2 linked regions of the Antarctobacter heliothermus genome follow. Each later gene encodes a partner of the first gene's protein in a complex. Links are inferred from orthologs where the notes say so. Each region holds a gene or a part of one and is shown in the gene's direction. Other genes may lie near its edges. The genes, in order: pnp and ANTHELSMS3_RS13820.

Region 1 (15,242 bases):
CGGACTGCGGGACGATTTCGCCCGCACGGTAGAGGTCACCTAATTGGTCTTGCGCGCCGTGATAACCTGCGTCGGCCCCCTCCTGATACAGTTTCAGTGCCCGGTCCGGGTCGGCGGTGACGCCCTGTCCGTGCTGGTAAATCACGCCCAGTGCTGTCTTGGCGATGGGGTGGCCTTGCGCTGCGGATTTTTCAAACCATTCGCGGGCTTCTTGCGGATCGGGATCTGTCCCCAACCCCCAGAGATACGAGATCCCAAGCCCGGCCTGACCAATTGCATCCCCGGCGAGGGCGGCGGTGCGGTAGGCGGTAAACGCCTCGTCGGATCGTTCTGCTGCGCTGAGGGCCTCTGCGAGAAAACCGGTTAGGCGCGGGTGATCGGGAAAGGTGTCCAGCGCGCTGCGGCAGGCGGCGATGGCGGGGTCCGGGTCGATCTCTTCGAACACCATGCCCTTGGCCAGCATCAGACCGCGCGCCCGGTCGGGGTGATAGCGGTCCCCGGCAAGGCGGTCGCAGTCCTGCACGTCGGCATCGGCGGCCATGCGCTCGGCCAGCGTGGATTCGGGCGGTGTTGGGGCAGGCACCGGCTGCATCGCCGCAATCAGGCGGGTGGCCGTGCGCGCGGCGGCTGTGTCAGGGGCCTCTGCCACCAGTGCCTCCAGCGCGGTGCGGCGGGCGGTGTCGTCGGACAGATCCAGCGCCTCTGACAGGCTGGTAAAGGCGCGCGTTTCTGACGTGTCCGGCGCGGGGGCGGGCGCGGTGCCGGTGGCGGCGGTCAGCACGGCGCTGTTGGCAAGGATCTGCGCCATCGGGATCGCGTAGTTGATGCTGTTGCGGGCAGATCCAGCGTGGTGCAGTCCGATCACCTGCCGTGAGGTCGCGTCGATCACCGGAGAGCCGGAGTTGCCGGGCAGCGTATCGCAGGTGTGCAGCAGTTTGCCATCCGACAACGCAGGAGCGTTGGCGCGGCATTTTTCGCGGCTGATGCGCTGCGCCTCTCCCATCGGGTGGCCGATGATCCAGTAGGGGTCATTGTCGAGCGGCGTGGCCGAGGCCAGTTGCAGGGCACCGAACTCTCGTCCCGGCGAGTCGCCGAGGATGCGCAGGACGGTGTAATCCAGCGGCTTGGACGTCTCGACCGGGGCGGGATCGACAAGGAATGAGGTGGTGCCTTCTGTCACACCTTCATTGGTGTAGCCCATGACAAACCGCACCCCGACGATAGAGGTTGCGTTGGCCTTTTCATTGTCGATGATGCCTGGGACGCAATGGTTGTTGGTCATGATCAGGTCATCGGCCACTAGAAAGGCGGTGCAGGGAAAGACGCCGTTGTCGGTGGCCACGTCCAGACGGCCCACGGACCGTCCGATACTGGCAAAGATCGATTTCGCCGAATAGGTCGAGATAAATTCGTTGTTGTAGGCGCCAAAGGCGGCCTCGGGGATGGCATCACCGCCGAATTGTTTGCGTGACAGGACGGTGTGACCAAAGGAGTCGAGGTCAAAGCCGATCAGTTCCTGTGCTGTGGCGGGAACGGCATAAAGCAGGGCAGCAGCAGAGAGCGTGGCAAGGCGTTTCATCTGTAGTCCCCTTGAATCCAAGGTTGTACTATAGCACTTGCGGCGCGCCTTGGGGGCGGGGGAATTCCGGACCCGGTCTTTAGCCTGACAAGGCGCGGATCAACAAATCCGGGTCAAGGTTGCCGCCAGAGATGGTGCAGATGACCGTGTCGCCCGCAATTTCCGTGCCGTGAAACAGGGCTGCGGCCAGTGCTGCGGCACCGCCCGGTTCGGCAATGACCTTTAGGTGGCGGGCGGCCAGCGCCATGGCCTGCAACACCTCATCGTCGGTGACAACGATGCCCGGACCGCAGAGGCGGGCGTTGATCGGAAAGGTGATCTCTCCGGGGCTGGGCGTCAGGATGGCGTCGCACAGGCCACCGGCCTCCTTGGCGTTGGTTTCCCGCTGGCCAGAGAGCAGTGAGCGGGCGGTATCGTCAAATCCGGCCGGTTCAGCGGGGCGGGGGCGCAGGCCGGGAGCGCGCGCCTCCAGCGCCAGCGCGATCCCGGCGGTCAGCCCGCCGCCGCCGCAGCAGATCAGCACGTCCGCCTCTGTCACGCCTGTCTCTGTGGCTTGTTCTGCGATCTCCAGCCCGCAGGTGCCCTGACCGGCGATGACCTGCGGATCGTCATAGGGCCTGACCAGCGTCAGATCGCGGGCGGCGGCAATCTCGGCCCCGATCTTTTCACGGCTTTCGCGGCCCCGGTCATACAGGACCACCTCTGCCCCGTAGGACCGCGTGCCATCTATCTTGGCGGCGGGGGCGTCCGACGGCATCAGGATAACGGCTGGCACACCCAGTTTTTGTGCGGCCAACGCCACGCCTTGCGCATGGTTGCCCGAGGAAAAGGCGATCACGCCTTTGGCGCGCTGGTCTTCGGGCAGGGCGGTCAGCGCCGACCATGCGCCGCGAAACTTGAAGCTGCCGGTGTGTTGCAGACATTCGGGTTTTACCAGAACGCGCCGCCCCGCGATGGCGTCAAGCGCCTGCGCGGACAGCAGCGGCGTGCGGCGGGTGATGCCGCTGGCGCGGGTGGCGGCGGCCTCGATCATCTGGATGTTCATGAAATGCTCCGTCTGGCTGCGGGCAGGGGGCCGCAGGGGACGCGGAATGTCAATCGCCCTTGAACGTCCCGCGCGGGCGGGGCAGCTTGGCCGCATGATAGAACGGCATGCACATCAGGACGGGCAGCGCAGCACCGCGTGGTATTCGCCTTGTGAAACTTATCGTTATGGGTTGCGCCGGGTTTGGGATGCCGATGCCGGAGAGGTGTTGTTTGTGATGCTGAACCCCTCGACCGCCAGCGAGCTGCAAAACGATCCGACCATCGAGCGATGCCAGCGGCGGACGCGGGCGTTGGGCTATGGGGCGATGCGGATTGCCAACCTGTTTGCCTATCGCGCCACCCGGCCAGAGGATCTGCGCCGTGCCAATGATCCTGAGGGGCCAGAGAATGCCGCGCTTTTGGCGGACTGGTCGGGCGCTGCGGATTTGACGCTGGCGGCCTGGGGCGTACATGGCGCGTTGCAGGGCGCCGGGGCAAAAGCGGCGGCCTTGCTTTCGGGCGATGTGCGCCATCTGGGTTTGACAAAGGCCGGACATCCGCGCCACCCGCTATATGTGTCCTATGCGGTTCTACCGGAACCCTGGCCAAAGGAGATGCGCTATGCCGCCTGAATCTGACGACGACTTGCGCCTAGAGCTTGCCCGGCTTGCCGATGAGGTGGCGCTGTTGAACAGCCATCGCTTTGTGCGAATCCACAATAATGTGCCGCGCTTGATGTTCTTTCAGTTCCTGCGCGGCCTGATGCTGGGCCTTGGCACGGCGGTCGGGGCCACGGCGTTGGTGTCGGTGGCGGTTCTGGTGCTCAGCCATATCGAATTTATTCCCATCCTCGGCGATCTGGCCACTGCCCTGATCCAGGAAATCAAGATCGAGGTCACCGAGTAAGCACTGTTTAACCGTGGGGTGCGACACTCGGGGCTGTTCTCTAGGTGGCCCGGGCATTTCGTGCGTCGCCACCTGTGGGCACGAAACGGGGCAGTACCGATGTATCTATTGGCCGGGCTCATGGGACTCATGGCGCTGGGATCTGTTGCCATTGTCAGCATGGGCGATGACACCGACGACACGCCTCACGAGGACGGCGACGAACTTGATGCCGTTGCGGCCTCTCTCGACGTCGATCCCGAACAGGATGGGGTATGGCACCGGCATGACGACGATGCGTTGGCGGATGGGCGGTCGCTGTTCGATCGCATGGGTTTGATCAATATTTTTGATGCGGCCCCTTCGGAGGCAGGGGAGCCATCTGCCGAGCCGGTCGAAGAGGCGCAGGGCGCGGTTGAGGTGCTCACGCTGCATGGATTCCGGATCGAGGTTGGCGATGCTGCGCAGGAGCAAGCGTTGCCCGGCGGCGCAATGCCCGGTGACATAGTGGCCGATGCCCGGTCAGAGCCGATTGAGCAGCTTGACTATGACGCAGCGGAAGACCAGCTGCTGATTGTCTTTGATGACAGCACGCCAGGGCCAGAACCACAGTTGGAAATGCGGCTCAGCAAGGATGATCCCGACACGACCGAGATCAGGCTGGGCGGTAGGGTGCTGGCGAACTTGCCCACCGATGAGGCTCCGCCGCTGTCGTCCATCTTTCTGGTCGGTGAAAGCGACGCTGCGGCACTCGGGTTGGCGGGTTGAGGATTGCCGCCTTGCCAAGTGGCGCGGAATCACGTACCTGCGCGCATCCGCTACTGCGGACCTCTCCACGGGCTTTGCTGGACGACATCCCGGCTTGTGCCATAACCCTTTGATCCGAAAAGGAGACCCCGATGTCGATTACTGCGGAAGAAAAGACCCGCCTGATGAAGGAATACGCCACCAAGGAAGGTGACACCGGCTCGCCCGAAGTGCAGGTGGCCATCCTGACATCGCGTATCACCACGCTGACCGAACATTTCAAGAGCCACAAGAAGGACAACCACTCGCGTCGTGGCCTTCTGATGATGGTGGCACAGCGCCGCAAGCTTCTGGATTATCTCAAGGCCAAGGACGAAGCGCGCTACAAGTCGCTGATCTCCAGCTTGGGCATCCGCCGCTAAACGCGAGCGTCCTCGAATGAGCGATACGCGCCCGTCTCCGACAGGAGGCGGGCGTTTCGCGTTTCTGGCCTTTGCGTTGGGAGAGTTACGAGGTCGGACATTGGTCATGGCCAAGGACAGCCGTTTTCCTAGGCTCAGGACCCATTGATTTCAGCGAAGGGGCATGATTCACCGCGCGAAAACCGAGCGGTTAACATGTCTGATCTCTTCTGGCTGACGGATGCGCAGATGGCGCGCCTGGAGCCCTTCTTCCCAAAGTCCCACGGCAAGCCGCGCGTCGATGACAGGCGTGTGTTGATCGGGATTACCTTCATCAATCGCAATGGCTTGCGGTGGCGCGATGCCCCTGCTGCCTATGGGCCGCACAAGACGCTGTACAACCGTTGGAAACGGTGGAGCGACAAGGGCATCTTGGCGCGGATGATGGCCGGTTTGGCCGCCAAACACGGCGAACAGAAAACCGTGATGATCCCCTCTCATGGTTTGCAGGCAAACCACTGCCGGGCAGTGGACGCGACGTATCTGAAGGCCCACCGGACAGCGACCAGCATGGGCGTCGAAAAGGGGGGCGTGGACGCCTGATTGGCCGAACCAAAGGCGGCATGAATACGAAACTGCACGCTATCTGCGACAGTCACGGACGCCCGCTGAACCTGTTCGTGACCGCAGGACAGGCCAGCGACTACATCGGCGCACGGGCGTTGTTGAGCAGTCTGCCGAAAGTCGATTGGCTGCTCGGAGATCGTGGATACGATGCAGATTGGTTCCGAGAAGCGTTGCAAGACAAAGGGATACACGCCTGCATCCCTGGCCGGAAACAGCGAAAGAAAACCGTCAAATACGACAAGCGTCGGTACAAGCGGCGCAACCGGATCGAGATCATGTTCGGCAGGTTGAAAGATTGGCGGCGCGTGGCAACCCGCTATGACAGGTGCCCGAAGGTCTTCCTCTCAGCCATCGCCCTTGCAGCGCTCGTCATCTATTGGCTATGTGTCCTGACCCTAGGGTTGACCGGCGCGCGCATAGGAACGGTCCCGCAGATCTTTGCATGACGGTTTGACAAGGCATTGCGCAATGAAATCCAGTTTCCACAGACCGTGCCAACGGAGGCGATGACCAGTCCGGGGCTTTGGGGTCGCCGCGCTACGCCGGTCGGCGTGGCTGGGACAGAGCCTTTCGCGGTGGATCCTAGCTGGACCGCCTTCGTCAGACAAGGTCAGGTTCCCGCCCGACCCGGCTGGCGAGTTTGCCCACGGTCAATCCCTGCACGATGATCGAGAAGACGACGATCACATAGGTCACGGTCAGGATCAACGGTTTCCACTCTCCATCCGGCAGTGAAAGCGCCAGCGCGACAGAGATACCGCCCTTCAGTCCTCCCCAGGTCATGATCGGCATGACGCCGGGCGCAAAGGAGCGAAAAGGCTTTAGCATCAGGATTGGCACCACCACGGCAGTCAGCCGCCCGAACAGCGCCAGTGCGATGCACAGCACGCCGGTGATCAGCATGTTTGCCTCAAGCTCGACGGCGAAAATCTCGACGCCGATGAGCATAAACAGGACGGCGTTCAGGATCTCATCCACCAGCACCCAGAACTTTTCCACATATTCGCGGGTTTCCTCGGACATGCCGTGCTTGGCGCCGATGTCGCCAATCAGCAGGCCCGCGGAAACCGCCGCGATGGGCGCGGAGAAATGTAGGAAAATCGCCAATTCGTAGCCGCCAAAGGCCAGCGCGAGGGTCAGCAGCACCTCAAGTGCGTAGTCGTCGATATGGCGCATGACGCGAAAGGTCAGCCAGCCCAAAACGATGCCCAAGACAGCACCGCCTAGTGCCTCTTGCGCGAACAGCTTGGCCGCGTCCATCGCCGGGCTGCCGTGGGCGTCGCCATGCGACAGTGCCGGAAAGGCAAGGCCGACAAGAACAAGAAACACAACATAGCCAACGCCATCATTGAACAGGCTTTCGCCCGCGACCTGCGTTTCGAGTGACTTGCGCAGATTGGCCTGTTTCAGAACACCCATGACGGCCACAGGGTCGGTGGGTGAGATCAGAGCACCAAAGACCAGCGCAATCAGGATCGGTGCGCCGGTTAGCCAGTGAAAGCCCATGCCGATGACGGCCGTCGACAGCGCCACGCCGATGGTCGCCATCAGCAGGACGGTGGGCCAGACCGCACGCAAATCCGACAGCTTGACATGTAGTGCCCCAGCAAACAGCAACAGCCCCAGCATCCCCTCCAGCAGTGCGTCAGAAAAGTCGATGCCCGTCACCACGCCGCGCAGTGTGTCGGCTATCCCCAAGGTGGGCATCGCCACATCCAGACCCAGCGCCGCCATCGAGGCCAGCAGTGCCACCACAAGGATGCCGATCGCCGAAGGCAGCCGGAAGAAGAAGTAGTTGATGGTGCCGAAAACCCCGGCAAGCACGATGAGGAGAGAGGTGATCTGCAGCAGGGTCATGGGGGCGCTTCACTTGAAATAACTGTTCGGCCTGTATCACGGCGCAGGCAATGTGGCGAAAGCTTTTGACACCAAGCAATTATTCTCCAGCAGCCGGCGAGGTGGGGCTATTGGACGGCTTCACAAAGGTTGTTGTCTGCTGTATGGGCCTCGCATCTGAGACGTGACGCACTGACCCGGCGCATGGGATGATGAAAGGGTCGGCGGCAATGGGGCCGCTAGTCAATCGGAGGACCCGGGCCAAGGGGCTTGGGAGTGCCTCCAAGAGGATTTTTGATGTTCAAAGAAGTGAAAAAGACGCTGCAGTGGGGCGAAGAAACGCTCACGCTGGAAACGGGCAAGGTTGCCCGCCAGGCAGACGGCACCGTCATTGCCACCCTGGGCGAAACATCCGTCATGGCCAACGTGACGTTTGCAAAGCAGCAGAAGGAAGGCCAGGATTTCTTTCCCCTGACCGTCCACTATCAGGAAAAATACTATGCGGCCGGCAAGGTGCCCGGCGGTTTCTTCAAGCGTGAGGCACGGCCCACCGAGAAAGAAACGCTGACAGCGCGCCTGATCGACCGTCCGATCCGCCCGCTGTTTGTGCCCGGCTTCAAGAACGAAGTCCTGGTCATGTGCACCGTGCTGAGCCACGACCTTGTCAACGACCCCGACATCGTCGCCATGATCGCCGCCTCTGCCGCGCTAACCATTTCCGGCGCTCCGTTCCGTGGCCCGATCGCGGGCGCGCGCGTTGGTTTCGAGGACGGTGAATACGTCCTGAACCCGACAGTCGACGACATGCACCAGCTGCGCAACAACCCCGAGCAGCGGCTCGATCTGGTTGTCGCGGGCACCAAGGACGCGGTCATGATGGTCGAATCCGAGGCCTATGAGCTGACCGAGGATGAGATGCTGGGCGCGGTCATGTTCGCACATGAAAGCATCCAGCCGGTGATCGACACGATCATCGAACTGGCTGAGGAAGCCGCGAAAGAGCCGTTTGATTTTCAGGCCCCCGATTACTCGGCGCTGTTCGAAGTCGTCAAAGGTCTTGGCGAAGAGAAGATGCGCGCCGCTTATGCGATTTCGGACAAGCAGGAACGCGTTGCTGCCGTGTCCGCGCTGAAGGATGAGATCAAGGCTGGTCTGAACGAAGAGCAGCTTGCAGATGCCAACCTTGGCCCGGCGATGAAAAAGCTGGAGTCGATGGTTCTGCGCGGTGACGTGGTCAAGAACGGTCGCCGTATTGACGGCCGTGCGCTAGACCAAATCCGTCCGATCGTGTCGGAAACCGGCCTGTTGCCGCGGACCCACGGGTCGGCGCTGTTCACCCGCGGTGAAACTCAGGCGCTGGCCGTTACTACGCTGGGCACCGGCGACGATGAGCAGTTCATCGACGCCCTGCACGGCAACTTCAAATCCAACTTCCTGCTGCACTACAACTTCCCCCCCTATTCGGTTGGCGAAGTTGGCCGTGTGAGCGGCCCGGGCCGTCGTGAGATCGGTCATGGCAAGCTGGCGTGGCGTGCCTTGCAGGCGGTTCTGCCGGCGGCGACGGATTTCCCCTATACCATCCGCATCGTGTCCGAGATCACCGAATCCAACGGCTCCAGCTCGATGGCGTCGGTTTGCGGTGGCTCCTTGTCGATGATGGACGCAGGTGTTCCGCTCAAGGCGCCGGTGGCCGGTGTGGCCATGGGTCTGGTGCTGGAAGATGATGGTTCTTATGGCATCCTGTCCGACATCCTGGGTGATGAGGATCACCTTGGCGACATGGACTTCAAGGTGGCCGGGACGGAAAACGGCATCACCTCGTTGCAGATGGACATCAAGGTTGCGGGCATCACGCCTGAGATCATGAAAGCCGCGCTGGCACAGGCCAAGACGGGCCGTCTGCACATTCTCGAAGAGATGTCCAAGGCGATCACAACGGCGGGTGAGTTCAGCGTTCACGCGCCGCGGATCGAGACCATGCAGATCCCGACCGACAAGATCCGTGAAGTGATCGGTTCGGGCGGCAAGGTGATCCGCGAGATCGTCGAAGTGTCGGGCGCAAAGGTCGACATCAACGACGAAGGCATCATCAAGATCGCTTCGCCGGACGGCGAGTCCATCAAAAAGGCCTATGACATGATCTATTCGATCGTGGCAGAGCCGGAAGAGGGCAAGGTCTACAAAGGCACGGTCGTCAAGATCGTCGACTTTGGCGCCTTTGTGAACTTCTTTGGCAAGCGTGACGGTCTGGTGCATGTCAGCCAGATCGAGAACAAGCGCCTGAACCATCCTTCGGACGTGCTGAAGGAAGGCCAAGAGGTCTACGTCAAGCTGCTGGGCTTTGACGATCGTGGCAAGGTGCGTCTGGCGATGAAGATGGTCGATCAGACAACCGGCGAAGAAGTCTCCAACGACGCGAAAGAAGACGCCGAGGGCTGATCCGCCCCCAGGTCTTCCTGACAAATAGAAAGCCCCGGACCGAAAGTCCGGGGCTTTTTTCGTCTGATCGGGGGATTACAGGTCGTCGTTCGCGCCGCGAACCACAGAGCGGGTGCCCTTGACCGCCAGCTTTGTTGCTCCGGCGGTGGCCTTTACAGCGGTCTTGCCGACAAAAAGCGAGGCATCGACCGTGTTGTCGAAAGCGCGTTCAGCGGAACAGCCCCCCAGCAGGGACAGGCTCAGGGCGGCGGCAGTTGCGGTCAGACCGTGCGAGATCATCAGTTTCATGGTCGCTCCTTTTCTGTGGGCGGCTCAGGGTCAGTTGGCCGGGCCTCGTGTCGGGGGGGATTGTCCCGTCAAGGCAGTCCGGCCCGGCCTCCTCCCTGTGCGGATTGGAATACAAGTTTTTATAAAACAAGGAAAACGAATAAGAATTATGGTTTAGATGAAATTTTCTGATGTTAAGATCGGGTGGAGACCAAAGCCGCGGGTTCCCTTTTGGGGAGGCGCAGGGGTCTTGGCCCCGCAGGGTTTCGCGCTTTCGCCATTTCAAGCAGCAGCCGGATCGGCGCGGGCGGTCCGGGTCCACGGCGGCCGCACCATCCCATGTCCGGACGGATCGGTGAGCGTTGTGAGGGGCAACGGCCTGTCCGGCAAACGGTGTGCCTTGCTAGCGCCGCACGGGCGCAGGTCTTGCATATGGCGTCCCGGGGTCCTAGGGCGGGGACATGCAGGTCCTGGAGAATATTATAAGCGACCGGGGGTCACGCTATGCGGTGTCTGGCGGCCCTTGCCACACGCCCGAAGAGGCGGCGCTTTTCCTGAAAGAACTGAAGCGGCGCAAAAAATTTGCCAAAGCCACGCACAACACATGGGCCTGCCTGACGACAGACGGGCCGTTGAAAAACGACGACGGTGAAAGTGGCGCGGGCATGGTGATCCTGCGAATGTTGGAACGCGAGGATCTGCGCGACACCATTGTCGTGGTGACGCGATGGTACGGTGGCAAACATCTGGGAGGCGACCGCTTTCGCCATGTGCAGGAGGCGGTCCGCCAGTTCATCGAGGCGCGAGGAGCCTGAGCCCCCCGCGCCACGCCATCACAGCAGTTCGGTTTCGACCGAGATGTTGCCTTGTGTTGCGTTCGAATAGGGGCAAATGAAATGGCCGCGCTCGACGATCTTTTCTGCCACATCACGGTCAACGCCGGGCAGCGCGACAATCAGTTTGACCTTGAGGCCAAAGCCGCCGTCATCGCGCGGGCCAATGCCCACATTGGCGGTAACGCGAGCGTCGTCTGGGACATCACCTAGGTTCTCGTTTTGCGCGGCAAAGCGCATCGCGCCGAGGTAGCAGGCGGCATAGCCGGTGGCGAACAGCTCTTCGGGGTTATGGCCTTTGCCAGAACCACCCAGTTCGGTGGGGCTGGTCATGGTCACGGTCAGCATCCCCGAGGCAAGGCCGGCGGTGCCGTTGCGGCCACCGCCGGTGGCCCAGGCTTCGGTCCAGTATTTTGCATCCACGCTCATGAAATGCTCCTTTCGTGTGAGATTGTATCCTTCACGATATAAGTGGTCCCGCCCAAGCGTTGTCAACGCTTGCGATTATATCGTGCGCGATTTATTCATTTCATATGACAAATACTCTTTCTCCCTCGGACATGCTGTGTTTTGCGCTGTACTCAGCCGGACATGCGATGCAACAGGCCTACAAGCCGCTGCTTGATCCGCTGGGGCTGACCTATCCGCAGTATCTGGTGCTGGCGGCACTGTGGGCCGAGGATGATCAAACGCTGGGTGCTCTGGCGACGCAAATGCAACTGGCGTCCAACACGCTGACGCCCTTGGTCAAACGGCTGGAGGCGAAGGGCATGCTGACCCGGCGCCGGGACCCGGCGGATGAGCGGCAGGTGAGGATCGCGTTGACAAAGACAGGGCGGGCACTGCAGGCGCATAGCGTTGAAGTGTCACGCTGCTTTCTGGACCGGACCGGGTTGTCGATGGAACAGGCAATCAGATTGCGTGACGATGTGTTGGGCCTGCGCGATACCCTGCGAGAGGCCAGCGATAAGGACAGCGCGGCAGGCGACGCTTACATTAGCGGCGGACAAAAAAAGGCCGGGCACTAGGCCCGGCCAAGTCCAACAGGGAGGTGCATGTGAAAACCCGCACATGCAACGGGAACTGATGGGTTCGATCTAAAGATGACCAAAGCCTATGATTTTGACCCACGTCAAAACCGGACACAGCCTACATTACTCCGGGAACTTTGATCGACACAATTCGACCTAAGCACACCCTACCTTCAGCTCACCAATCGATAGCCGCCAGATTCGGTGACCAGCAGGCGGGCGTTCGAGGGATCCGGCTCTATCTTCTGGCGCAAGCGGTAGATGTGGGTTTCCAGCGTGTGCGTTGTTACCCCGGCGTTGTAGCCCCAGACTTCATGCAGCAGGGTATCGCGCGGCACCACGCCTTCGGTCGATCGGTAGAGGAATTTGAGGATATTGGTTTCCTTCTCCGTCAGGCGAATTTTACGATCTTCTTCGGTAACCAGCATCTTCATCGCCGGTTTGAAGGTGTACGGGCCGACGGTGAATACCGCATCCTCGGACTGTTCGTGCTGGCGCAGTTGGGCGCGGATGCGGGCCAGAAGGACGGGAAACTTGAAGGGTTTGGTGACATAATCGTTGGCCCCCGCGTCCAGACCCAGAATGGTGTCGGAATCGCTGTCGTGGCCGGTCAGCATCAGGATCGGCGATTTGACCCCCTGCTTGCGCATCAGGCGGCACAGTTCTCGCCCGTCGGTGTCAGGCAGGCCGACGTCCAGAATGATCAGATCGTAGATCTGTTCCTTGACGCGCGACATGGCGGTGGCGCCGCTGTCAGCCTCGAAAACTTCAAAGTCTTCGGTCATGATCAACTGCTCGGCCAGTGCCTCGCGCAGGTCTTCTTCGTCATCGACCAGCAGGATGTTTCGCAGTTGCGCCATGGGCTCGGGTCTCCGTGTTGCGTTTCCTGCCATTTGTGACCAGAGTGCGCCTCCGGCAACCTTTGCTGCAAGCGGTTCACGGCCTCGTGTGCGTGAGGGCGAAATGTTACAGAATGTCGGGAAGTTGGCCAGCCGAAGGAGGCACAGGTGGGACTGAGGCCTGACCTGAATGAAACACTTGCCCGGGCGCGGGCGGATCTGCGGATGGGCGTACCTGTCGGGCTGACGGGTGGCGGTCAGACGGTGCTGGTTGCCTCTGCCGAGACACTGTCAGAGGCGCGGCTGTATGAGTTGCGCGCGCTGGGACCGCTGGATCTGGCGCTGACCGGGCGCAGGGCGGCGACACTCAAGGCGCGCGCCTATAACGATGGCGTCGCGCGCGTGGTGGTTCCCGAAGAGGCACAGTTGTCTTGGGTTCAGGATCTGGCAGACCCGGCGGACGATCTGGCGAACCCCATGAAGGGGCCACTGCAGACGCGGCGCGGTGGATCGGCCGTGCTGCACCGACTGGCGCTACAACTGTGCAAAGGCGCGCGCCTGTTGCCTGCTGCATTGGTGGTTGGGGTTTCGGCGGATAAGGTGACGACGGAGGGGCTGTTGTTGATCAATGCGGCAGAGGCCGCGCCGCTGCTCGACGCGTTGCCTGAGCTAGATCACGTCGTGTCTGCCCGTGTGCCGCTGCGTGCGGCAGAGAATGCGCGGCTGCACATCTACCGACCCAAGGACGGATCCGAGGAGCATTACGCCATAGAGATTGGTCGCCCCGACCGGGCCAGGCCGGTGCTGGCGCGACTGCATTCGGCCTGTTTTACCGGCGACCTGCTGGGGTCGCTGAAATGCGACTGCGGTCCGCAATTGAATGCGGCACTGGCACAGATGGGGCAGGAGGGGGCGGGCGTGCTGCTGTACCTGCAACAGGAAGGGCGCGGGATCGGTCTGGCCAACAAGATGCGCGCCTATGCCTTGCAGGATCAGGGGTTCGACACGGTCGAGGCCAATCACCGGCTGGGGTTTGAGGACGACGAAAGAGACTTTCGTTTGGGTGCGCAGATTCTTGAACAATTGGGGTTTTCCTCTGTCCGTTTGATGACGAACAACCCCGCCAAAATGCAAATGATGGAGAGCTGCGGCATCGCCGTGGCAGACCGCGTGCCTCTGAAGGTGGGTGAGACGCCGTTCAACAGCCGCTACCTTGCGGTAAAGGCCGCGAAATCCGGGCATCTGCTATGATGGCGGCGGGGGCTTGTTCCCTTGCGATCCGTGCATAGCTTTGCGGTCAAAGGAGCCTTCCCCATGCACTATTCCCTGCTCGACCTGTCGCCCGTCCCCGAAGGCTTCGCTATCGCTGACGCCCTGCGCAATACCGGCGACCTTGCTCGCCACGCCGAGGACTGGGGCTATCATCGCTATTGGATGGCCGAACATCACAACATGCCGGGCATTGCCTCGGCGGCGACGGCGGTTCTGATTGGTCATGTGGCCGGTCTGACCTCTCGGATGCGAGTCGGGGCAGGGGGCATCATGCTGCCCAATCACGCTCCGCTAGCGGTGGCGGAGGCGTTTGGCACGCTTGCTACGCTATATCCTGACAGGATTGACCTTGGACTAGGCCGCGCGCCCGGCGGTGATCATGCGGTCATGCGCGCGCTTGGGGTCCATCCTGAACGGTCAGAGCAGTTTCACAATGAGGTTGCGGAACTGCGCGATTTGCTGGGTTCGCCACAAGAGGTCCGCCCTGTACGGGCGTTGCCGGGGGAAGGAACGCAAGTGCCTTTGTGGATACTTGGGTCATCGCTGCACGGGGCGCAGGTGGCGGCGATGCTGGGCCTGCCGTATGCCTTTGCCTCTCATTTTGCGCCCGCCATGTTGGAACAGGCGTTGGAGGTTTACCGCCGGTATTTCAAGCCCTCGGAGTCACTGGACAAACCGCATGCGATGATGGCGGTCAACGTCTTTGCGGCAGACACCGAGGCCGAGGCGCGGCGATTGCGGACCACCATGCAGCAGGCTTTTTACCGGCTGCGCACGGGGCAACCGGGCAAGTTGCCCGCACCTGTCGATGATCTGGCGACGGTGGTGCCCGCCAGTGCGATGCCTGCGTTGGATGAGGCACTGCGGATCAGCGCGGTGGGCGATCCTGGGCAGGTCGAGGGCCAGATGCGCGCCCTGATTGCGCGTCATCAACCCGATGAGGTGATCCTCACTGGCCAAATCCACGACCATACGGCGCGGCTGCGGTCGTTTGAGATTGCAGCAGAGGTTATGGGCCGGGTCTCTCGGGCAGAGGCGGCCTGACCGGGTGCTGACGGTCAACGACATGGTTCTGACCCGGATGGGCCTGCGGTTTGCGGGTCGGTGCTGGCCCTGCGTGATCGGAAAAGGCGATGTCACCGTCGACAAGCGCGAAGGCGACGGGGCGACGCCTGCGGGCGTGCACCGAATTGTCGGCATGCTTTACCGGCCAGACCGGATCGCACGACCCACCGATTGGGCTGTTCCGATCGGTCCATCGGATCTGTGGTCGGATGATGCGACGCACGAAGATTACAACCTTTTGGTGCGTGCGCCTTATGCGTGGAGCCATGAGAGACTGCGGCGCGGAGACCGGCTATATGATCTGGTGATCCTCACGGATTGGAACTGGCCCCGGGCCGAACGGGGGAGGGGATCTGCCATTTTCCTGCATCGTTGGCGACGACCGGGATTCCCGA
Region 2 (16,118 bases), 740 kb from region 1 along the record:
GTGCGCTTGCGCCGCCAGTTGGACAAGGTGGTGCGCACACGCGAATTGCATCGCAAGGCGCGCGCCAAGGTGCCCTATCCGATTGTCGCGCTGGTGGGGTACACCAACGCCGGAAAATCCACGCTGTTCAACCGGTTGACCGGGGCCGATGTCATGGCCAAGGACATGCTGTTCGCCACGCTGGACCCGACCATGCGGGCGGTGCGATTGTCCACCGGGGCGGATGTGATCCTGTCCGATACCGTGGGTTTCATCTCTGATCTGCCGACCGAACTGGTCGCCGCGTTCCGCGCCACACTGGAAGAGGTGCTGGCCGCAGATGTGGTTGTGCATGTACGCGACATTTCGCACCCAGAGTCCGACGAACAGGCCAAAGACGTTCGCACCATCCTCGAAAGCCTCGGGGTGGCAGAGGACACCACGCAGATTGAGCTATGGAACAAACTTGACCGGCTAGAGCCTGAGGAAATCGAGGCGGTGCGCCAGCGGGCCGCGCGTGATCCTGCCGTGCATGCGGTCTCGGCCCTGACGGGCGAGGGGCTGGATGACTTCCTTGAGGCCGTGACAGAGGCGTTGGATGGGGAGCGGCTGCGCGACGATCTGGTGCTGGGCTTTGACGAAGGGCGCAAACGGGCGTGGCTCTTCGAAAAGGGTCTGGTCGAGAGTGAGCGTCAGGAAGAAGACGGTTACGTCATCTCGGTCCACTGGTCTGCGCGCGATCGAGCACGGTTTGAGGCGATGGACAAGGACTGAGGCCGCCCGCCTCAGATCACCGGGGCATCCCTGTTCAACAGGTCTTCGGCCACCTCTAACCGGCGCAATTGCCGTGCGGATGGCACCTGCGGCGTGTTTGCCCAGACCCAGAGACAGAAACACCGTTGCAGAAACAGGCGGACCGCCGGGTCCGTCTGATCTGTGCCATAGGCGTGCCGCAGGTCGGTGACCGCTTGTTGTCCGTCTGACGCGCCCAAGGTCATCAGGTCCAGCGCCAGCGTAAAGACATCGCGCAATGGCTCATCCTCGCGCGTATTCTCAAAATCCAGACCCCAGACCGTGCCGTCCACGTCCAGCATCAGGTTGGAGAGGGTCATGTCGCGGTGTGTGACTGCGCGGGCAGAGGGGCGGCCCGTCACACCTGCCGCAATGGCCTGCACGTCCCGCGCGGTCTTGGCAAAGCCATCGGGATCGGGAATGGCGCGCTGCCCGTCCAGCGCCGCCGCGATCAACCGCGACAGCCAGTTGACTTGGCCCGTGGCGTCAAACGGGCAGGGATGCTGCGTCAGCCCGTGATAGGCTCGCAACCAGCGCCCGGCACTGGTCGCAACCTCTGCACCGCCCGCCCGACACACCGTGGCAAGGTCCGTGCCGTCGATTTTTGGCATGGCCATTGCCCGGCAGGAGGCGTCGAAAAATAAGACCTCCGGCGCGCGACTGGCCCCGGTCTTTAGTGCCTGTGCCACCTGTGTTTGACGGCGGGCCTGACGCGCTGCCCGGTCCGAATCCGCCCAGACCTTGATCAGGATTGGCCCCTTCGGCCCGTCCGATTCAAACAGATGCGCCTCACCGCCGCCGGGTCGCGCGGCGCGCGGCTCTGATCCGCCGCCATGGCGCGCCTGTGCCTCCATTGCCAAGGCCCGCGCGGCCTCGGCCGTCAGGCTCATGGTTTGACGAGGCGCGTGATCCCGACAGAGGCGGCGCGCGCAAGCCCGATGTCCAGCGACATCGGCAGGTATTCCCCGCGCCGCCACAGCTGACCCAGATCGTCATAGTGGCGAGACAGCGGGTGCCCCGATTGCCCGGTGGCCGAGATAAAGACCGAACTGTCCGGATCGGCGAAATCATAGACTCCGCGATAGCCCGCCCCATGCACATTGGCAAAAGGCTCGGGCTCGGTCCCCGAGGTGCGACCGCGCATCAACGTATGATCGCCGCCCGAGGTCTCCTGCCGGACGTTCACGAAATAACGCAGGATCGGGACTTCGCCCAGCACCGGATGCCGGTGTGTGGCGGCATGGGCATCGCCCCAGCGCAGCGATTCCAGCGAACTGCCGAACTCTTCGTCGATCCAGATCAGCGCATCGTCCAGCGCCAGCCGCGCGATGTCGCTACAGGTTTCCACCACGGCAGAGCGGATCACGTCGCACCACACGCTGGCCCCGTCCACGTCGCGAAAGACGCGCTCGATGAACAGTGGCTCGACGTGGTTGAAGTCCGCGGCCAGCGGGCCAAGGTCGTCGCGGATCAACCGGTCCTGAAGCGCGCGCAGCCACGCGGCATAGATCAGCGGCTCTGGCAGATGTTCGTTCATCTCGCCGTTCCAATCGGCCAACAGCGCCAGCGCGCGCTGGCGCTGACGGGCGGGGGTGCCCTGCGGCGCCGCCTCGCCGGTGAACCACAGATCCCGCCCGATCAGCGGCAGCAGCGTGCGCGCGGCAGGGGACACGGTGTCCAACTGCGCCTCAATAAAGCTGTCGCGGGTGTGCACCTTGCGACCCTGCATCACACTGGTCCAGCGCTGCACCCGCTGGCTGTCGCCCCATTCGAAACTGACATGGTTGGGGAAGGGGCGGTCGATCATCTTGTTGTTGGTGTTGCCAACGATCCCGCCCTCGGGCGCAAGGAATTCGGGGTTGGACGAATAGGGCAGATAGCCGTCCCAGCGATTGGTCGCGATCCAGCCGCGTGACGGCAACCGGCCCAGGCTTTCATGCGCGGGATCGCGACGCGGCATCGCGCCCACCAGCTTCATCGCGACGGTATCGTCGTCGATCATCGTCAGGTTCTGCGAGGGGGCCACATACAGCCGCGAGATCTGCATCCCTTCTTCAACGGACCCCGCCATCATTAACCCCACGGCGGCAGAGGCCGAGGTGTCCTCATGCGATAGTGCCGTCCACGACAGCGTCACCAGATGGCCGGGCGGCGTGATCTTGTCCAGGTTGAACTGCGACGAGGGTAGAACCGGGCCATTGTCCGTCCACAGCAGGGTCAGCGTCACCGGCGGCTCATCCTTGATGCGGATGATCGACTGGCGCGTCTCAAAAGGTTTGAACCCGTCGGGCGTGCGGTATTCCTGTCGGTTGTCGGGATTGATCTCTTCGAAAAACAGATCCTGATCGTCCAGATAAGACGAGGTGATCCCCCAGGCCAACTGCCGCGAACGGCCCACCATCAGCGCCGGAATGCCGGGGATCGATGCGCCGATCACGCCGCCGGACTGCAACTCCATCCGCGCCAGATACCAGATCGACGGCGCAGTGAAACCCAGATGGGGGTCATTGGCCAGCAGCGTCCCGCGTGAGGCAGAGCGCTCTGGCGCAGCGGCCCAGACGTTGGACGCCCCCGCCAGCCCGCGACGCGGCACCGGCCACAGGAAATCCCCGCCAACCGTCCCCGCCTGCGCCTGTTGCGTGCCCGCACCGGGCAACAATCGGGCAATCTGGGGCAGCGCCGCCACGCCAGAGCCGGGCATTTCGGGCAGAATATCCGACAGCCGCGCCTCATCGCCCAGCAACAGCGAGGTGCGTGCCCGCAGCACCTCATCGCCGATATGGCCCGACAGCTGCAGCGCCATCAACTTGATGATGGCCAGCGAATCCGCCGGTTGCCACGGCGCGATCTCTGCCTCGAACAGGAAAAACTCGGGCGCACCGCGCCCCAGACTTTCCATATTGATCTCACTGATGCGGGCATTGATCCCGGCGGCATAGGCCTCTAGCGCGTCCAGCGTGCGGTCGTCCTGATGCACGACAGAGGCTTTGGCCGCGCTGTAAATGTCCAGCCGCCGCAACAGGGTGTCGGTGCGCAGCGTCCGGCGGCCAAAGATTTCCGACAGGCGGCCCTGTGCCGTGCGCCGCATCACCATCAACTGCCACAGCCGGTCCTGCGCATGGGCATAGCCAAGCCCAAAAAACGCATCGCGGTCCGACAGCGCCATGATATGCGGCACCGCCGAATTGTCGCGCACGATTTCGATATCTGCGGTGATGCCAGAGACGGACAGGGTCTTGTCGTAGTCAGGCAGCGACCGCGACGCGAGGTAGTAGGACAGCAAAACGCCAATGACGATCAGCGCCACAGCCAGGCTGGCCAGTCGCAGCAACCATCGAAACATCAGCGCCATTTCCCTCTCCGTCCACTTGGGGTAGGTCAGAATGCACCGGGATTAACTTGCCAGCCCGGGCTTGCCAAGGGCAGGCGGGCTGGTCCGACGAGGGAGAGTATAATGGCAAAAGTCGCATTTCTGGGTCTGGGCGTGATGGGCTATCCCATGGCGGGCCATCTGGCCAAGGCCGGGCATGAGGTGACTGTCTACAACCGCACCGCCGCCAAGGCCGAAAAATGGGTCGCCGAACATGGCGGTTCGCACGCGGCAACCCCGCGTGAGGCGGCGCAGGGCGCGGATTTCATCATGGCCTGCGTGGGCAATGACGACGATTTGCGCGGTGTCTGCACCGGCGCGGACGGGGCCTTTGCCGGGATGGCAAAGGGCGCGACCTTTGTCGATCACACCACCGTGTCCGCACAGGTCACCGCAGAACTCTACGCAGAGGCGGCCAAGGCGGACCTGTCCTTTGTCGATGCGCCGGTGTCCGGCGGGCAGGCGGGGGCGGAAAACGGCCAGTTGGTGATCATGTGCGGCGGGGATGCGCCGGTCTATGACGCGGCAGAGCCGGTGATGATGTCCTATGCCAAGATGTGCCGTCGTCTGGGCGAGTCGGGCGCAGGCCAACTGACCAAGATGGTCAACCAGATCTGTATTGCCGGTCTGGTGCAAGCCTTGTCAGAGGGTCTGCACTTTGCCGAAAAGGCAGGTCTGGATGGTGCGGCGGTGGTCGATGTGATCGGCGGCGGTGCGGCCGGGTCGTGGCAGATGGTCAACCGCTATCAGACCATGATCGCGGATAAGTTCGAACACGGCTTTGCCGTCGACTGGATGCGCAAGGATCTGAACATCTGCCTGCGCACGGCGGATGAGGTGGGGGCCTCACTGCCCGTCACCGCCCTTGTGGATCAGTTCTACAAGGACGTGCAAAAACTGGGTGGTGGGCGCTGGGACACCTCGTCGCTGATCAAACGCCTGAATGCCATGGGGTGAGCCTCTGCTCACCCCGTCCCGCCGCGCCACCCTTTTCCGGGCGGCGCGGCACTTGCCGTTGCGACGCCACGTCAAACGCCGCCATGCGCCTAATTTACGCTCCTATCCGTTTGCCTACACGTCTCTCCCGACATGACCTATTGTCTTTGCCCCTTTGCACGCCTTATGTTAGCGGTCAGGCCGCGTGTGTATTACCCCGCGCCGACCAGTTTCGCTGACCGTGGACCCTGACAAACCGGACCCGGACAGACCGATCGGGCCGCAAGGCCAAAGACCCCGCCCGGACCGCAACATGCGACGGGCTTAATGAATGGGCGCCGCTTCGGTTCACTTGCCGAAGACAGGCGTCGGAGAAGAACCGCGATGAAGCGCGCGAATGACATCAGGCACGAGGCAGGGACCAATGGCTCCCGCCGTGCCGTCGCGCACCATCTCGCCCAGACAAGACACGCCGCAACCTCCGGGGCCCCACCTGGGCCGCGGAGGCGTGCGCCGTGCAAACGGATAACATGGCTAAGAAAATGCTCATCGACGCCACCCACGCGGAAGAGACCCGCGTTGTGGTGGTGGACGGAAACAAAGTTGAGGAATTTGACTTTGAATCTGAAAACAAGCGGCAACTCGCTGGAAATATCTATCTAGCCAAGATCACGCGGGTCGAACCCTCGTTGCAGGCGGCATTCGTCGACTACGGCGGCAACCGCCACGGTTTTCTGGCGTTCTCGGAAATCCACCCTGACTATTACCAGATCCCCATCGCCGACCGTCAGGCGCTGATGGCCGAGGAAGAAGAGGCCGCCAAGGCCGCCGCCGAGGAAGAGGAAAAGCCCAAGAAGTCCCGTTCGCGCTCTCGCAAGCGGACGACCAAGCCCAGCGATACTGCAGATAAGCCGCTGGTTGCAGAGACTGCGCCAGAGCAGGCTCCAGAACAGACAGCAGAGCCAAAGCCGCGTGAAATCAGCGGCATGGAAACCATCGACCTCGACGAAGACCTGGAAACCGGCGCGCCGGGTGAGGGCCTGTCGCCGATGGAAACCGTGCACGAAACTCCGGTTCAGGAACCGCAGGACGCCGACGAGGCGACCCCCGCCGAGACACCCGTGGCTCCGCAGGCCTCTGCTCAGGACGCCGCGCCCGAAGCTGTGGCCGAAGCAGCCCCTGTCACTCCTGACACGCCTGCTGCCGCGCCTGAGGCGGATCTGACCCCGATGCCGGCGGCAGAGGACGCGATCCCGGTCGAGACCGTCGAAACCCCGGCACCCGCAACACCAGACGATGCGGACGCGCCCGAAACGACGGACACCGCCACACCGCCGCGCCCCATCGCCGAAGGCACCCGGGATGAGGCCGCCGTGGTCTCGCAAGACCCCGAGACCACCGACACAGCCGCACCGGCGCAGGCTGAGGCCGCGCCCGCAGCAGCGGATGCGACCGAGGTGGCCGACACCGCCCGCGATGACAGCGACGAAGACGACGACGACGATGACGATTCGCAAGACGACGCCGCCTCTCGCGATGCCTCGATCGAATCCGTTGCCGACGACGACACCCACGAAGACATTCGCCCGGTGCGCAAGCCGCGCGCGCGCCGTTACAAAATTCAGGAAGTCATCAAGGTCCGCCAGATCATGCTGGTGCAGGTCGTCAAGGAAGAGCGCGGCAACAAAGGCGCGGCCCTGACCACCTACCTGTCGCTGGCCGGTCGTTACTGCGTCCTGATGCCCAACACCGCACGCGGTGGCGGCATCAGCCGCAAGATCACCAACGCCGCCGACCGCTCCAAGCTCAAGGAAATCGCGACCAGCATCGACGTCCCCAAGGGTGCCGGGCTGATCATCCGCACGGCGGGGGCCAAGCGCACCAAGACAGAGATCAAGCGCGACTACGAATACCTCCAGCGCCTGTGGGAACAGATCCGCGAGCTTACGCTGAAATCCATCGCGCCCGCCAAGATCTACGAAGAGGGCGACCTGATCAAACGCTCGATCCGCGACCTCTACAGCCGCGAAATCGATGAGGTTCTGGTCGAGGGCGAACGCGGCTATCGCGTCGCCAAGGACTTCATGAAGATGATCATGCCGTCCCACGCCAAGAACGTGCAGCACTACCACGACCAGATGCCGCTCTTCGCGCGCTTTCAGGTCGAATCCTACCTTGGCGCCATGTTCAATCCGACGGTGCAGCTGAAATCCGGCGGTTACATCGTGATCGGTGTGACAGAGGCGCTGGTGGCCATCGACGTCAACTCTGGCCGCGCCACCAAAGAGGGCTCGATCGAGGAAACCGCCACCAAGACCAACCTTGAGGCCGCCGAAGAGGTGGCCCGCCAGTTGCGTCTGCGCGACCTTGCCGGCCTGATCGTCATCGACTTCATCGACATGGATGAGCGTAAGAACAACGCCGCCGTCGAAAAACGGATCAAGGACAAGCTGAAGTCCGACCGCGCGCGCATTCAGGTGGGCCGCATCTCGGGCTTTGGCCTGATGGAAATGTCGCGTCAGCGTCTGCGCCCCGGCATGATCGAGGCGACGACTCAGCCGTGTCAGGCGTGCCACGGCACCGGCCTGATCCGTTCTGACGACAACCTTGCACTGCAAGTGTTGCGCCAGATCGAGGAAGAAGGCGTGCGCCGCCGCTCGCGTGAGGTGCTGGTAAAATGCCCGGTCGGCATCGCCAACTACCTGATGAACCAGAAACGCGAACACATCCTCCAGATTGAAACGCGCTATGGCATGTCCGTCCGGATTGAGGGCGATCCGCATCTGGTGTCGCCCGACTTTACCCTTGAAAAATTCAAGACCGCGACCCGCGTCGTGCCAGAGGCAACAGCGCCTGTGGTCTCTGTCGACACCTCGCTGATGGATCAGGTGGACGAGGACGCCGAGGACGAGATCGAAGACGCAGAGATCATCGAAACCACGGCCCCCGAGTCCGCGCCTGCCGCCGCGCCGCAGTCGGACGAGACCGGCGAAGACGACAAGCCCAAAAAGCGCCGTCGTCGGCGTCGGCGCAAGTCGAAGTCCAAGGACAACGGCGAGAATGGGGATAACGGCGACACCGATACGTCGGATGACGACACGCGCCAGCCGGAAAAGGCAGAGGCAGCCGCCGCCGGGGACAGCGCCGAGGTTGCGGATGCGCCCTCGGAGACCGCCGAGGACGCGCCCAAGCCCAAGCGGACCCGCACGCGGTCGCGCCGCTCGCGCAGCAAACCTGCGGAGACGGTGACCGAAAACGCCGACGCGACCCCAACGGCAGAGCCGGTTGTGGCAGAGGTTGTGGCAGAGGCGGCCCCGATTGCGGATGCACCGGTCGCTGACGCGCAGCCCGCCGACGCGCCCGCATCAGAGGTGGCGGCAGAGTCGCCGGCACAGGCGACACCGGCCCCGGTTGAGGCCACAGCAGCTGACGCAGACGCCAAGCCCAAACGTGCCCGCACACGGCGCAAGGCCGCGGATGTAATTGCCGCAGCGGTCGGCACACCGACAGCGGAAACGCCGGCCGAACTGATCGCAGATGCTGCCGAAGCGCCCGCCGCAGACGTGGCCCCAAAGCCTGCGGCGGACACGGCTCCGGCCCCCGAAGCAGAGGCTGAACCGGCCCCCGCCGAGGTCGTCAGCGCCGAACCGGCTCCGAAAGTTGCACCAGATGCCGCCCCGGAAGCCGCCCCAGAACCCACACCGGAGCCCACACCGGAGCCCGCCGCCGAACAGGTCGCCGAATCTCCGACCCCGGCAGAGGCAGACGACAAGCCCAAGCGGCGCGGTTGGTGGTCACTGGGCAGCTGATCCGGACCTTATGAACAAAGAAAAGCCCCGCGGCGACGCGGGGCTTTTTCGTTTCAAGGTGCGGCTTGCCGATAACGATACAACGCCCCGGGCGGCCCCGGGCGGCCAAGGGCGCGCAGAGATCACAAATGCGACTGCGTTGACCCACATCGATGGCGGGCAAGCGCAGGGCGCGGGGGGTGTACTGTCATGGAAAGCTCCTGACAGCGGACATGCCCCGTGCGGCGAACGGCGGGACCGAGCCCATAAACCCAAACATCCAGCTTGCACGAATGGCAGCTATCGGATCATATTCGCCTTGGATGTTCTAGCGGCGATCCAAAGACCAGATATTGGAGAAACCATGGTCATTTTCATAATCCTTTCCTTTCTCTCTTTAATGATTGTCTTGGGCGCATCATTCGCCGGTGCTTATTGTTTGGAGGCGATGTTTGGTGGGGACTTAACAGCTTGGGTGCAGTCTCTTGGAGCAATCCTTGCGATCGTCTCCGGTTTCGCTGCCGCGATTTGGCAGGTACGAGCACAACGCGTTGAAACGCAGGCGGAACGAAGCGCCGTTGCTCGGGCCGCTCACATATTGGCATATGAAGCACTTGAGACTGCGAGCGACCGGCTGGAGGCAGCGCTGATCCCGCGTAAATCTGGTAAAGTCATGAGCCTTCAGGGAGACCGCACGACAGAAATGGTCCTCGCGATGCGTGAATTCGACACGATGAAGCTACCCGCGGACTTGCTACCTTTATTTGTCCGTCTCAGGAGTCATGTCTTTGCAATAAACGAGAGAATTTCGGAAGTTTATTCCTCAGAAGAAAGGAATGAAGAACGCAAGACAGAGAGAGAAAATCGCTTGAAAAGCGCTGTGAGAGTTCGCACTGATGCCACGTTACTGTTCGAAACGTTGCAATCGATGATTTTGAAGTTTGGCGCCCAGAAGATGAATGTTGAGACTGGCGCTGAAACCGCGAGAGTAACCGCCAGCCTGCACCAATAGAAAATTAGAACCGGCCCACAACAGCCATTCGCGCAGCCGCAGCGAAAGGGCGCTTTGTCCGCGTATCCGCCCCTCTGTTGACGCGTCACGATGGTCTGCTCTGAACAGCCCGCCCGTTTCGCATCATGTCCGCTTCGAATTGGAAGTGGGCGTGGCCAGTTACCCCGCAGATGGCTGCAAAGCCCCATCCGGTCAACAGACCGGGCGCGCCGCTTCTGATGACCTCTTCGGGAACGTCGTGTCACGCGAACTTTGGCGTTCCCAAGATCTCGCCCCGTGGCCGTCCGCCAACATCAATGGGCCGGACGCATACGGGACGTTCGCGTCTCTGCCAGCGGCGCATTTCCTAACAACGTGTAAATCTGTTTCTGCAAGTCCTTGAAGACGCGACGTCACCTTTCTGTCCACGCGTGGACAGCCATACGGCTCACCCCTTGCGGATCGTCCAGATGATCGCTTTGCCCGCCTCCTCATGCCCCTCCAGATCATGCCCCGCCTCGGCACAGAAATGCGGCACATCCACCACGGCGGCAGGGTCGTCCGTGTGCAGGATCAACACCTCGCCAGAGGCCAGCCCCTGCAGCCTTTTGCGGGCCTTCAGGACAGGAAGCGGGCACAGCAGCCCGAGCGCGTCAAGTTCATGGGTCATGGTCCGGATGTAGACCCTTGCCCCGCCAAAGAAAAGCGCGACCACAGCGCACGCGGATGTGACACAGCTGCGAGGTGACGCCGCCCGTGCTTTCGCCTAAGACCCGAATATGTTTGGAATCGAAATCATAGACGCATCGCTCTTGCCCGCCATGTTCGTGGCGCTGTTGGCCGGGGTCATCTCCTTTCTCAGCCCCTGTGTGCTGCCGGTGGTGCCGCCCTATCTGGCCTACATGAGCGGCGTCTCCGTGACCGATCTTGGCACCCGCGACGGTGGCCGGAACAAGGCGATGCTGCCCGCCGTCTTCTTTGTGCTGGGGCTATCCACTGTCTTTCTTTTGATGGGCTTTGCCGCCTCCGCCGTCGGGATCGCCTTTCTTCAGTATCAGGACTGGCTGAACACCGCCGCCGGGATCGTCGTGATGATCTTTGGCGCGCATTTTGTCGGCGTCTACCGCATCGGTTTTCTTGACCGTGAGGCGCGGCTGGATGCGGGGGATCAGGGCGGGTCGGCCTTTGGCGCGTATATTCTGGGGCTCGCCTTTGCCTTTGGCTGGACGCCCTGCATCGGCCCGCAACTGGGCGCGATCCTCAGCCTTGCCGCGTCCGAGGCGTCGGTGGCGCGTGGAACATTGTTGCTGGCGGTCTATGCCGTGGGGCTAGGGGTGCCGTTCCTGCTGGTCGCGGCCTTCTTGCCGCGCCTGACCGGGGTCATGGGCTGGATGAAACGGCACATGGAACAGATCGAGCGCGCCATGGGCCTGCTATTGTGGACCATTGGCCTGCTGATGCTGACGGGCGGATTTTCGTCGCTGTCCTTCTGGCTGTTAGAGACCTTTCCGGCGTTAGCCGCTCTGGGTTGATCTGCGGTCAGCGCAGCCCGTGCAGCGCCGCCAAGGGGGCAATGCGCGTGACCAGCCAGGCGGGATAATACGCCGCGGTCGGGCCGACAAGACAGGCCCAGCCTGTCGCCAGCACGACAGTTCCTGCAGGAACTGCGCACGCCCGGACGCCGCCTTACTCTTGCCGAAAATCCGGCGTACCCTGATCGCAACAAAGAGGTGCGAAAGATGGGCGCTGGACAGACTGAAATACCGCAGGACGTGTCACGGCGCAGGGTGTTCTACATCCCCGGCTATGATCCGATTCATCCCCGCCGCTACCGCGAACTTTACCGCAAGGAGGGCGCGGCGCAGGCGCAGGTGTCCGGCTATCAGATCGACCTCAGCCCCAAGCAGACGGGTGGTCTGTATGGCTGGCACGTCGTCAGCGCGATGGACGGGCAGGCGGTCACGGCGGATATTGAGGTTCTGGTCTGGTCCGACATCGTGCGCAACAGCATGTCCACCTCGATCCTCGCGACCTATGCGCAACTGGTCCGCACCGCCTGGGAGTACATTGCCACCGGCGCGCTGAGACGGTTGATGCTGCTGCGCAAAGGGCCAGTAATTGCGGCGCTCTATCCGATTGGGATGCTGCTGTTGCAACTGACCCTTGCGCTGGTGCTGGGTTGGGCCGGGTTTGTCGTTATCAACCGGCTTGCGGCGGCTTTTTCGGAATGGCTTGGGGTGGGTCTTGAGTCGGCGGCGACGGTTGCGGGCCTCGTGGTCTGGGCGGTCACCACCTGGGCTCTGCTGCGCTGGTTCAAGAAGAAGGACGGCAAGATTTTTGCCTACTACCTGATGCACGATTATGCCTATTCCGCCCGCTATCACGGTGCCAATCCGCCAGAGTTAGAGGCGCGGATGGCGGATTTTGGTGAGATCATTGCCAAGGCGTTGACCGATGATGTGGATGAGGTGCTGGTGGTGGGACATTCGTCCGGCGCTCATCTGGCGGTGTCGATCCTTGCCGACTTGATCCGCGCGGGTCGCGTTCCGGCGAACGGGCCGAAACTGGCCTTTCTTAGTCTGGGGCAGGTGGTGCCCATGGTGTCCTTCTTGCGCGGCGCGCATCGTTTGCGCGCCGATCTGCGATATTTGAGTGCGCAAGACGCGCTGACATGGGTCGACGTGACTGCGCCGGGCGATGGCTGTGCCTTTGCGTTATGCGATCCGGTGGCTGTCTCTGGCGTGGCACCCGCCGACAAACGCTGGCCATTGGTGTTTTCGGCGCAGTTCACCCGGTCCCTGTCCCCCGAACGCTGGAAGGCGCTGCGGTGGAAGTTCTTTCGCCTGCATTTCCAGTATCTTTGCGCGTTTGATCGGCCGCTGGACTATGACTATTTTCGCATCACCGCCGGGCCGCTGTCGTTGGCCACCCGCTATGCGGACCGCCCACCATCAAACAGCCGGATTGACGTGCCGGTGTCAAAATACACGAGCATTGCGGCATGATCCCTCCGAAACCGGCGGCGCGGCCTGATCGGGTTTCGCTGTGGCGCTATGTCAAACTGTTCCGGCAGGACATTCTGTCGGCTCAACCCGCGCGGCTGTACCGCGCCAAGATGGCAGAATTCCGCACGCCGTTTTTTCGGTCCTTCCTGCTCAACCAGCCCGATCTGGTGAAGACTGTCCTGAAGGAGCGCCCGATGGATTTCCCCAAATCGGGCCGCATCAGCGAAGGGTTGCGCCCGCTGCTGGGCAATTCGGTGTTCCTATCCAATGGCGCCGCATGGCAGCGGCAGCGGCGGATCATCGACCCTGCCTTTGAGGGCGGACGCCTGCGCGAAACCTATCCTGCGATGTGGGCGGCGGCGCAATCGGCGCTGGACCGGCTGGCGACCAAGGCAGGACAGGACGTCGAGGTTGAAGAGATCGCCAGCCACGCGGCGGCGGACGTGATCTTTCGCACGCTGTTTTCCATCCCGATCGAGGATGAGACGGCACAAGAGGTGTTTCACGAATTTCGCGCCTATCAGCGCACGCAGCCGATTCTGAACCTGGCCGCCTTTCTGCCGGTCCCGCGCTGGATGCCCCGTTTCTTTCGCCGGGACACCAAGGCGGCGGCACGGCGCATCCGGACCCTGATCACCCGGCTGACAGAGGCGCGTCTGGCCGCAATAGAAGCAGGCGCCGCGCCTGACGATCTGGCCACCAAGATCATGACCACACGCGACCCTGAAACGGGGCAAAGGTTTACTGCCGAGGAAATGGTCGATCAGGTCGCGATCTTTTTCCTTGCGGGTCATGAAACCAGTGCCTCGGCGCTTGGCTGGGCCTTGTACCTGATGGCAACGCATCCGGAATGGCAGGACAAAGTGGCGACTGAGGCGCAGGCGCTCCGAAGCTGCGCGTTTTCCGACATCTCCAAACTGCGGATCAGCCGCGATGTGTTCCGCGAGACGTTGCGGCTATACCCGCCGGTGCCGATGATGGTGCGTGAGGCGACATGCCCGGAACGGTTCCGCGATCGTGACATCCCCAAGGGATCACAGATGGTGCTCAGCCCGTGGCATCTGCACCGGCATGAGGGGCTGTGGGACAACCCGGACGGGTTTGACCCCGGACGCTGGCAGACCGAAAACGGCAAGACCTGCGGGCGCGAGGCCTATATGCCGTTCTCTGCCGGGCCGCGGGTCTGCACGGGGGCGGGATTCGCCATGGTCGAAGGGGTGCTGCTGTTGTCGCTGCTGCTGCGCGACCTGCGCGTCACGCCGGTGGCGGGTAAGGTGCCGATGCCGGAGGCGCATCTGACAGTGCGCGCGCGCGACGGGATCTGGTTGAGGATCGACCGGCGGTAATCCGTTTTTTCGCCGAGCACTCTCCTCCACGTCACAGTTAGCGTTATCAGGTCAGACGCCCACTATACCGGTCCGGTCCCCTGCGGTATCGACAGTGCAAAAGCCTTTCATCTCATCATACGAGGGTCTCATGGGACAGGACGTAGCCACATTTTCCAAACAAGCCGACCAGATGCGCACGGGCGGTGGTTTTATCGCAGCACTGGACCAATCCGGCGGCTCTACACCCAAGGCGCTGCGGCTCTACGGTGTAGCCGAGGACAGCTACGATGGCGAAGACGCCATGTACGCCGAAATCCACGAGATGCGCTCTCGCATCATCACCGCGCCGGATTTCACCAACGCCAAGGTGCTGGGCGCAATCCTGTTTGAACGCACTATGCGCGCCGAGGTTGACGGTAAACCCACCGCACAGGCGCTATGGGACGATAGGGGCATCGTGCCCTTTCTCAAGATCGACAAGGGTCTGGAAGACAAGGCAGACGGCGTGCAGATGATGAAGCCGATCCCGGGCATCGAGGAGACCCTCAAAGAGGCCGCGGCATTTGGCATCTTCGGCACCAAGGAACGCTCTGTCATCCATGAGGCCAACGCGGCGGGCATCAAGGCGGTTGTGGCGCAACAGTTTGAACTGGGTATGACGGTTCTGGCGGCGGGTCTTGTCCCGATACTGGAGCCTGAGGTCGACATCAACTCTGCCACCAAGGCCGAGGCCGAAACCATCCTGAAGGCCGAAATTGCAGCGCAGCTGGACCAGCTCGCCGAGGGGCAGGATGTGATGCTCAAGCTGACCATCCCGACCGAGGACGGACTATACAACGATCTGGCGGATCATCCGCGCGTGATCCGGGTTGTGGCGCTGTCGGGCGGGTATTCCACCGATGAGGCCTGCGAACGTCTGGCGCGCCAGCCCAAGATGATTGCCTCTTTCAGCCGCGCGCTGACCGAAGGGTTGAGCAAGCAGATGTCGGATGCGGATTTCAACGCGGCCTTGGGGGCCAACATCGACAAGATCTATCGCGCGTCGATCTGACTCGCCCCTTTTCGTTGATCACAGATCTAGCCCCGTTTCCTGTCCGGAAGCGGGGCTTTTTGTTGTTTCACTGGGCGGGGTGAAGAAACTTTCATGCTGTTTCAATGTCTTGATCCACAGTGGTGGTTTTCCTCACTGATGCGGCCAAGAATCGGCGGCTATCTTGCGTCTCAGTTACGAAGTTCGGAGCAACGAAGGCAATCAAGCCGCTCACCGGATGGACCAAGACCCGTTTTTCCCAGATCGTCCTCATTTTCCAAGGAACAGACCCATGAAAACCTTTGCCAAAATCGCATTCGCCGCCCTCGCGCTGACCGCAACCGGCGCTGTCGCCGATCAGGGCGACAAGATCACCGCAATGGGCTATGGCCCGACCCAACAGCACGCCAAGATCGTGACCATCCAGACCTGGACCACGGCGGCGCATGATTCATACGGTTATGCCGACTGGAACACCGCCTATATCGGTCACATGGAATGCGTGCAGACCTACGCCACCGCGACCCAGAAATATTCTACGTTGTCGCGTGAAGTCATCAAGATCGGTGGCGACCAGAGCGCGCCGTGGTCCTGCATCGTGAGCGGCTATCAGGACGTCAAGACCAGCTACTATGGCGGCTATGACGGCGGCTATAAGAAGAACACTGGCCACACAGGCGGCTACACAGGTGGCCATACCGGCGGGTACACTGGTGGCTACTCTGGCGGCACGACCAACAAATACTGATTTCGGGCTGTCCCAACCGCGGCGCATCCCCACGTCCCACCCATTGCCGCGTCAGTCCCGATAGACCCCGGTGCCCGCTCCCAGCGCCGGGGTCACTTGCGTGTCAAACCCGTCTATCCTGCCTGTTTACGCCAATCGGCGAGCGTCTTGC

What was found.
Region 2: the proteins of pnp (region 1) and ANTHELSMS3_RS13820 are in contact, whole or in part, in a cryo-EM structure (PDB 9QH0), measured with the Escherichia coli proteins. The link is inferred for Antarctobacter heliothermus from one-to-one orthologs.

Annotation. Positions count from the first base shown.
Region 1 is NZ_CP022540.1:2,142,627-2,157,868, forward strand. What follows is about bases 6,975-9,969. They hold pnp (polyribonucleotide nucleotidyltransferase), read left to right. Parts: upstream 6,975-7,398; coding sequence 7,399-9,540; downstream 9,541-9,969. Other genes in these bases: ANTHELSMS3_RS10195 (cation:proton antiporter), read right to left, coding at 6,975-7,122; ANTHELSMS3_RS10205 (hypothetical protein), read right to left, coding at 9,616-9,828. Also shown: ANTHELSMS3_RS10160 (bifunctional trypsin-like peptidase domain-containing/SEL1-like repeat protein), read right to left, coding at 1-1,579; ANTHELSMS3_RS10165 (threonine ammonia-lyase), read right to left, coding at 1,659-2,624; ANTHELSMS3_RS10170 (DUF1643 domain-containing protein), read left to right, coding at 2,719-3,237; ANTHELSMS3_RS10175 (DUF5665 domain-containing protein), read left to right, coding at 3,227-3,511; ANTHELSMS3_RS10180 (hypothetical protein), read left to right, coding at 3,611-4,258; rpsO (30S ribosomal protein S15), read left to right, coding at 4,390-4,659; more of ANTHELSMS3_RS10195, read right to left, coding at 5,866-6,974; ANTHELSMS3_RS10210 (YigZ family protein), read left to right, coding at 10,269-10,622; ANTHELSMS3_RS10215 (organic hydroperoxide resistance protein), read right to left, coding at 10,641-11,069; ANTHELSMS3_RS10220 (MarR family winged helix-turn-helix transcriptional regulator), read left to right, coding at 11,237-11,668; ANTHELSMS3_RS10225 (response regulator transcription factor), read right to left, coding at 11,845-12,531; ribA (GTP cyclohydrolase II), read left to right, coding at 12,679-13,761; ANTHELSMS3_RS10235 (LLM class flavin-dependent oxidoreductase), read left to right, coding at 13,825-14,826; ANTHELSMS3_RS10240 (L,D-transpeptidase family protein), read left to right, coding at 14,834-15,242. UniProt on the Escherichia coli protein: Involved in mRNA degradation. Catalyzes the phosphorolysis of single-stranded polyribonucleotides processively in the 3'- to 5'-direction. Also involved, along with RNase II, in tRNA processing.
Region 2 is NZ_CP022540.1:2,887,774-2,903,891, forward strand. What follows is about bases 5,216-9,086. They hold ANTHELSMS3_RS13820 (Rne/Rng family ribonuclease), read left to right. Parts: upstream 5,216-5,607; coding sequence 5,608-8,886; downstream 8,887-9,086. Other genes in these bases: ANTHELSMS3_RS13825 (hypothetical protein), read left to right, coding at 8,897-9,086. Also shown: GTPase HflX, read left to right, coding at 1-753; ANTHELSMS3_RS13805 (aminoglycoside phosphotransferase family protein), read right to left, coding at 765-1,661; ANTHELSMS3_RS13810 (penicillin acylase family protein), read right to left, coding at 1,658-4,123; ANTHELSMS3_RS13815 (NAD(P)-dependent oxidoreductase), read left to right, coding at 4,226-5,098; more of ANTHELSMS3_RS13825, read left to right, coding at 9,087-9,877; ANTHELSMS3_RS13830 (sulfurtransferase TusA family protein), read right to left, coding at 10,305-10,526; ANTHELSMS3_RS13835 (cytochrome c biogenesis CcdA family protein), read left to right, coding at 10,636-11,388; ANTHELSMS3_RS13840 (hypothetical protein), read left to right, coding at 11,596-12,861; ANTHELSMS3_RS13845 (cytochrome P450), read left to right, coding at 12,858-14,207; ANTHELSMS3_RS13850 (fructose bisphosphate aldolase), read left to right, coding at 14,338-15,240; ANTHELSMS3_RS13855 (hypothetical protein), read left to right, coding at 15,512-15,967; ANTHELSMS3_RS13860 (helix-turn-helix transcriptional regulator), read right to left, coding at 16,081-16,118. UniProt on the Escherichia coli protein: Endoribonuclease that plays a central role in RNA processing and decay. Required for the maturation of 5S and 16S rRNAs and the majority of tRNAs. Also involved in the degradation of most mRNAs.